DNA from 2 places in the Ensifer sp. 22521 genome. Region 1 is predicted to be linked to the other one. Evidence: predicted binding sites of a transcription regulator. Region 1 holds the regulator's gene; the other holds the start of a gene.
What was found. Region 1 encodes LexA, which represses DNA repair genes until DNA is damaged. Its sites were predicted from a motif close to TGTTCNNNNTGTGTTCNG; they were not measured.

Region 1 (3,909 bases):
CCGTGGACAGGACACGCGACGCCCTGGTGTTGAGGCCACCCCAGATGCGATCGGCGGAGGTTCGCGATCGCTCTGTGGAAAGTATCCGTCTTACAAATCGACGGCGCGTTTTTCGGAAAATGCCTCTTGCGGTTTTTCTGCAATCATTCTAAATCCGCGCCAACGCTCGGTTATCCGAGCTGTGAGGCCTCGTGGCGGAGTGGTGACGCAGAGGACTGCAAATCCTTGTACCCCGGTTCAATTCCGGGCGAGGCCTCCAATAACTCTCACCTCATTTTAGTGCGGATAGACGTTCTGCCTCAGGGCAGAGCGATTGTGTGTGTTTGCCTCCACACGCCCGCACAAGCCACGTCTTCTAAGCCACTATCGGATCTTATCGCTTCGGTGAAATCGGTAGAGGGGGAACGATGACTCCGCTGACATCAGCCGCATCGGTAGCGTCCGTCATCATCAAAACGGAGGCAATCGCATATATGAAGACGAAACTTGTCCTGACGGCCTTGGCCCTCTTCGCTGCGACCACATTTGAGGCGCAGGCAGAGGATCTGGTTTTCAAGCTGAAGAACAACACCAACGCAGTGCTGACGAACTTCTATACGTCGCCTGTGGGCGTCAATGAGTGGGAAGACGATGTTTTCGGCCGGCAGGTGCTGAACCCAGGGGAAGACATGGAGATCACCATCGCCGACGGCCGGGAGGTCTGCAAGTACGACATGCGCTTCGAGTTCGAAGAAGGCTCCGGCCTCGATACGACCGAAGACATGCAGGACCTCTGCGAGCTCGGCGAGTACACCATCCACGAGTAAGAGGCGTGCCTTCAGGTCGCCTTCAATAAACAGAGCCTCGCAGCCGCAAGCGGTGGCGAGGCTCGGTCGGATGCCAGGTTTCCCTCGGAATCAGTGGTAGCGGCGGATCAGCCCGACGAGCTTGCCCTGGATCTTCACCCGATCGGGCCCAAAAATCCTTGTTTCGTAGGCAGGGTTCGCGGCTTCGAGCGCGATCGATGCGCCCTTGCGCCGGAAGCGCTTCAGCGTCGCTTCCTCATCATCCACGAGCGCCACGATGATATCGCCGGGATTGGCCGTATTGCCATTGCGGATGATCACCGTGTCGCCGTCAAAGATGCCGGCTTCGATCATCGAGTCGCCCTTGACTTCGAGAGCGTAGTGTTCGCCGTTGCCGATCATGTCGAGCGGTATGGTAATGTCGTGCGTGTTGTTCTGGATCGCCGAGATCGGCACACCGGCAGCGATGCGGCCCATGACCGGGACGGAAACCGATGTGTTGTCGGCCACGGGCGTGGGCTTTGGCGGTGCGGCAGGAGCGGCCGCTGGCGCCTTGCCGAGGCTGCCCTCGATCACGCTGGGCGAGAAGCCGCGGCGGGGCTGCTGCTGGCTTGACGCGTAGGCTTCCGGAAGCTTGATGACCTCGAGCGCGCGGGCTCGGTTCGGCAGACGGCGAATGAACCCGCGTTCTTCGAGTGCCGTGATCAGACGGTGAATGCCGGACTTCGACGCCAGGTCGAGCGCATCCTTCATTTCATCGAATGATGGTGGGACGCCTGACTCCTTCATGCGTTCGTGAATGAAGAGAAGCAATTCCTGTTGCTTGCGGGTCAGCATGGCACGTCGCTCCCAGAGGCGTGAAACAAATCAAGAACAGACACTATCTGTTCCATATGTGTTCCGCAAGTGCCTAAAATTCCGTGAATTCAGACAATTGGCGCGTCTGTGCGTGTCGATTGGTCACTTTTACGGGAGCAGAGCGGGTTTGGGCGATGATCGTGCCCAAACGGAGGGCCGTGGGGCAGCGCGTTGCGCGACGGCACGGCGATTCGAACGAATCGCGAGCGTTTTTGTGCAAAGAGGCTAGGCCGGCTGCGTGGCGGCGCAGGCGTCTTCGAATTCCTTCACCGTCTCGGCGCTGTTGTCTTCTGGAAGTACGGCATCCGCCGCATCGGTCGCGACCGGCCTGTCGCCATCATAGACGAACGACTGGATGTAGAACGCGATCGCACCCTTCCACACCTTGCGTCCATCGATCTGATGGCACGGCACGGCGCTCTCGAAATCGGTCTGAAGTTCGTCCACCGTGGCGGCGCTGAGCTTGACGTCAGGCATATTAGGCGACGCGACTATCGAAGCGAGAAGCAGGGCGGCAAGCACGGTGATCGTCCACTTTGATGCAAGGGTGGGACTACGGGGCGGTTAACGATGTGAACCGCGCTTTCGTTCCGAAGTCCAGCAAGCTTGGCGATCACTGTCATGTGTTCAACAGCTCTTTGAGTGCAGGCTGTGGCCGTTTTGCGCCAGGGGCACGCAGCGGCGAAGCCGCCTCAGCCTGGCGCGCCGTCCGCGCTGCAATCGCTTGGGTTGCGCCAAGTCGCGGCCTCGCTGCCGGCGTGCACAAATCCGTGTTGTGAAGATGCCGCACGTCTCGACAGGTTGCGGGAAAAATGGGGTGGTTGCATGCGTAGATTGTCGTTGGCGGTTCTCTGTCTGTTGGTGGCGGCGGGAGCGGCCGCTGCTGAAGAAGGGCGTTCGAATATCTGGAAGGAGATCAATGCCTGGACGGTGGGCTCCGATCCGTCCTTGGGCGGCTCGTGCTATGCGGCGACGAGCTACGACGGCGGAATGATCCTTCGAATCGGCTTTTATCCGAGAGGATCGGCGAACCTGGCGTTTCTTTCGATCGGCAATGCCAACTGGAAATCGATCGAGCCGCAGAGGGAGTATGACGTCGCCTTGCAGCTCGACCGTGGCCGCCAGTGGCCGGCTGTCGCGTTCGGCGTGGACCTCACAGGCTCGAAGGCTCTGGTCGTCAACTTCTCCAACACCGACTTCTTCACCGAATTCGTGCGCAAGAACACGCTGGCGCTGGCGTTCGAAGGGCGCGTGGTGGCGAGCCTCAGCCTGCGCGATTCGATGAAGGCCGTCAGCGAGATGTTCAAATGCCAGGAGGCGGTGATTGCGTTGATGCCAAACGGCGGGCAGGGGGCGGCCGCCGATCCGTTTGCGGGCGCTGGCGGGAATGCGCCAAACAATGACCCCTTTGCTGGCGGCGGCCAGACCAAGTCGTCGAAAGATCCCTTTGCCATGTGATCTTGGCGTGAGCGTCGTTCCGCTGGGAGGTGAATATTCCTAAGATTTTGCATGGGTGCGGGTTACCCACCCTCGACAGTCACGCGGCGACCTATCAAAATGCGGGCAAACGGGGGATTTGCATGCGTAGATTGCTGTTCGGATTGGTGAGCTGTCTGATGGCCACGGGACCGGCCGTGGCTGAGGACTCCGAGATCATCAAATGGAAGGAAGTCGGCGCTGGACCGTTGCTTCCGACACGTCGATGGAAGGCTCGTGTTTCATCACGTCGATGTTCGAAGGCGGAATCAGGCTGCGCCTGGGGTTCTATCCCAAGGGCTCCGAATCGCCGCTCTACATGAGTTTCGCCAGCGACGACTGGAAGTCGCTCGAGGTCGGCAAGGACTATGACCTGACGTTCCGCTTCGACAAGAGCGATCCCTGGAGTGCGGCGGCGACCGCCGCCGGCGACGAGAGCGGCAAGTTCCTCTTCGTGAACGTCACCGATGCGGAATTCCTGACGGGGTTCGTGCGCAAAAGGACGTTGGCGATCGCCTTTGACGATCGCGTTGTCGCAAACCTCAGTTTGCGCGGCACCGGCCCGGCGGCGGAAGAACTCCTGAAATGCCAGCGGGCCGTGGATGAGATCATCGCCGACGAGGGCCGCAAATCCAAGGAGAAGAAGTCCGATCCGTTCAACGCGCCGAGCGAGAAACGCTCAGCGCGTGATCCGTTCAGCCTCTAACCCGCGGCTTGCGTGAAGGGCGGAGGGCCCAGTCGTCGTCTGCCCGAGGCGAACCAGACGGCGCTGACGCCTGCCGACGTACGC
Region 2 (3,909 bases), 160 kb from region 1:
GCGGGCAAGTTCGTCGAGGTCGGCGGAGACGTCGAAGCTGAGTTCGGCGCCGCGGTGCACGCCACCGATGCCGCCGGTCGCAAAGACGCGAATGCCGGCGCGGGCAGCGGCAATCATCGTCGCGGCAACGGTCGTTGCGCCCGTGCGGCGCTCGGCGATCGCGAACGCGAGGTCGGCGCGCGAGACCTTCATCGCACCTTCCGTCTTCGCCAACTCCTCGAGCTTGGCGTCATCAAGGCCGATATGCAGCACGCCATGGATGACGGCGATCGTTGCCGGCACGGCACCCTGTTCGCGGATGATCGCTTCGACGCTGCGGGCCATGTTCAGATTGCCGGGATAGGGCATGCCATGGGTGATGATGGTCGATTCCAGCGCCACGATCGGCGCGCCACGCGCCTTGGCGGCTGCGACCTCGTCGGAATATGCCATCGGCAGGGAGGGAGAAGCGGGTTTGGTCATGGTCTTTCCTTGGGAGTTCTGCTGGCAATTGTCATGACAGCATTTGGGGCGTGGGCACAAGAGCCAGCGCCTGTTCGAGATTGGCCGCGGACATCTCTTCGGATGCGGCCAAGGGAGAGCGCAATGTGATTCCGGCGGCTGCGATGCCGTGCCGCAGGCACTCGGTCAGATTGCAGCCGGCGAGGCGCGCGGAGAGGAAGCCGGAGGCAAGCGCATCACCGGCGCCGGTGACGTCGGCCAGTGCCGGGAGCGCCGGCGGAACGGCAACGCAGATGCTGTCGCCATCGAAGGCGACGACCGCGCGGCCGCCGCGTGTGACCACGCCGCCATTGAGGCCCGCGCTTCTCAAAAGCGCCGGCCATGCTTCCGCCTCGGCCGCGTCCTTGCCGGTCAGCGCCCGTGCCTCGGATTCATTCATGAACAGGAAGGAGAGATGCTGGAGGCACGGCCGGTAGCGGATGACCTTGGCGGGCGAAACGGCAATGCCGGCGACGAGGCGCCCGTTGCCCGCGGCCGACTGGACCAGCGCGGCGATCGTTTCCTCCGGCAGGTTGGCGTCCGTCAGCACGAGCCTGCTCGTGGCGACGACATCGCGGAGCGCCCGGCGTTGCAATTGTCGCGGCGAGAACAGCCGGTAGAGTTCCATGTCGGCGAGCGCGATCACCAGATTGCCGTCGTTTTCGAGGATCGCGGTGTAGCTCGGCGTCTGGCGATCGAGAAAAGTGAGGGGGCTGTCGATGACCCCTGCTGCGGCCGCCGCCGCCGTCACCATCTCGCCGGCGGCATCGCCGCCGCGAGTGCTGATCATGCGCACGCCATGGCCAAGGCGCGCAAGGTTGCGGGCCGCGTTGAAGCCGCCACCGCCAGCCTCTTCGAACCAGGTGCCGGGATTGCTGGAACCCGGTGCGGTCGTCCCCGATATGCGGCCGCGCCTGTCGATATGCGCTCCGCCGAAGACGGCGATTTCAGCTTCCGTCATGAATGTTCCTCTGCTTGGCCCATCGGCCGAAATATCTGTTGGCTTTCTGCAATGGCCGAGGTCCAAATTCCAAGGACCCATGCGCCCGATCTCTTCGTCTCAGGCGAATCGGCCAAGCCCTGAGGGGCAGGTTTGAAGACGTACTGCGCGCATTTGAGAACCTATGGTTTCAATCCCGTGAACATGAAAAGAACGAAACCAAGATAATCATTGTTTTTCAATATATTGTCCTGCTCTTGCAAATACGGAACAAAACATGTACAAAAACTCCTGCGGCGGCTTCATTGCCTCGGTAGCTTCAATAACCTAAAGGTGGACCAAATGGCACAAAACTCTTTGCGGCTCGTAGAGGACAAATCGGTGGATAAAAGCAAGGCACTTGAAGCGGCACTTTCCCAGATCGAACGGTCGTTCGGCAAGGGATCGATCATGAAGCTCGGTGGGAAGGACAGCATCATCGAGATCGAAACCGTCTCGACGGGTTCTCTCAGCCTCGACATCGCGCTCGGCATCGGCGGCCTGCCGAAGGGCCGCATCGTTGAAATTTACGGCCCGGAAAGCTCGGGTAAGACGACGCTGGCGCTGCAGACGATCGCCGAAGCACAGAAGAAGGGCGGCATCTGCGCCTTCGTCGACGCCGAACACGCGCTCGATCCGATCTATGCGCGCAAGCTCGGTGTCGATCTCGAAAACCTCCTGATCTCGCAGCCGGACACCGGCGAGCAGGCGCTTGAGATCACCGACACGCTGGTGCGCTCCGGTGCGATCGACGTTCTCGTCGTCGACTCCGTCGCAGCGCTTGTGCCGCGCGCCGAAATCGAAGGCGAAATGGGCGACAGCCTGCCGGGCATGCAGGCACGCCTGATGAGCCAGGCGCTGCGCAAGCTGACCGCGTCGATCTCCAAGTCGAACTGCATGGTCATCTTCATCAACCAGATCCGCATGAAGATCGGCGTCATGTTCGGTTCGCCGGAAACCACCACCGGCGGCAACGCGCTGAAGTTCTACGCCTCGGTCCGCCTCGACATCCGCCGCATCGGTTCGGTCAAGGAGCGCGAAGAGGTCGTCGGCAACCAGACCCGTGTCAAGGTCGTCAAGAACAAGATGGCGCCGCCCTTCAAGCAGGTCGAGTTCGACATCATGTATGGCGAAGGCGTTTCCAAGACCGGCGAACTCGTCGATCTCGGCGTCAAGGCCGGCATCGTCGAGAAATCCGGTGCCTGGTTCTCCTATAACAGCCAGCGCCTCGGCCAGGGCCGCGAGAACGCCAAGACGTTCCTGCGCGACAACCCGGACCTGGCGCGTGAGATCGAGACGGCGCTGCGCCAGAACGCCGGCCTGATCGCCGACCGGTTCCTCGAAAACGGCGGCCCGGAACCCGACGACGGCAGCGACGACGCCGCCGAGGCGTGAAACACCAGGAACTGAAGCTTCCGGAGAACCGGTCGTCCTATGACGGCCGGTTTTTTGCTGCCGTCTGGACAGTATGATACGTGAACGATAAAAGCCTTTGGTTCCGGCGACCGAGGGCGTTGGAGGGCGTGGCCATCATGGATGGCCACGGGGTTTAAGGACAATGGCTTAGTGGCGCGGCAGATGCCGGATCCGGGCCGGAATCGGTGCTTTAGAATAGGACGCAAGATGAGCGGCGTGAATGAAATCCGGTCGACCTTTCTCGACTATTTCCGCAGGAACGGTCATGAGGTCGTGTCGTCGAGCCCGTTGGTGCCGCGCAACGACCCGACATTGATGTTCACCAATGCCGGCATGGTGCAGTTCAAGAACGTCTTCACCGGCCTGGAACAGCGTCCCTATTCGACGGCCGTGACCGCGCAGAAATGCGTGCGCGCCGGCGGCAAGCACAACGACCTCGACAATGTCGGCTACACCGCGCGCCATCACACCTTCTTCGAAATGCTCGGCAACTTCTCCTTTGGCGATTACTTCAAGGAGAACGCCATCGAGCTTGCCTGGAACCTGATCACTAGGGAATACGGCCTCGACGCCAAGCGCCTGCTGGTCACGGTCTACCACACCGACGACGAAGCCTTCGATCTCTGGAAGAAGATCGCCGGCTTCTCCGACGACCGCATCATCCGCATTCCGACGAGCGACAACTTCTGGGCCATGGGCGATACCGGGCCCTGCGGCCCATGCTCGGAAATCTTCTACGACCATGGCGACCATATCTGGGGTGGACCGCCCGGTTCGGCCGACGAGGACGGTGACCGTTTCATCGAGATCTGGAACCTCGTCTTCATGCAGTACGAGCAGATCACCAAGGAAGAGCGGGTCAACCTGCCGCGTCCTTCGATCGACACCGGCATGGGCCTCGAGCGCCTGGCAGCGGTGCTGCAGGGCCAGCACGACAACTACGACATCGACCTTTTCCGCGCCCTGATCGCCGCTTCCGAGGAAGCAACCGGCGTCAAGGCCGAGGGCGACCAGCGCGCCAGCCATCGTGTCAT

Region 2: the regulator LexA is predicted to act here: its motif matches at 1,687-1,704, upstream of recA (recombinase RecA).

What each region holds. Positions count from the first base shown of each region.
Region 1 is NZ_JBQENM010000009.1:41,133-45,041, forward strand. Features, by position in the region: gene ACTJKE_RS15275 (thermonuclease family protein) at 1-33, shown strand, start outside; tRNA gene ACTJKE_RS15280 (tRNA-Cys) at 186-259, shown strand; gene ACTJKE_RS15285 (hypothetical protein) at 474-806, shown strand; gene lexA (transcriptional repressor LexA) at 897-1,622, opposite strand; gene ACTJKE_RS15295 (hypothetical protein) at 1,869-2,165, opposite strand; gene ACTJKE_RS15300 (hypothetical protein) at 2,286-3,101, shown strand; gene ACTJKE_RS15305 (hypothetical protein) at 3,304-3,825, shown strand.
Region 2 is NZ_JBQENM010000009.1:197,687-201,595, reverse strand. Features, by position in the region: gene ACTJKE_RS16010 (pseudouridine-5'-phosphate glycosidase) at 1-462, opposite strand, end outside; gene ACTJKE_RS16005 (carbohydrate kinase family protein) at 494-1,441, opposite strand; gene recA (recombinase RecA) at 1,763-2,854, shown strand; gene alaS (alanine--tRNA ligase) at 3,083-3,909, shown strand, end outside.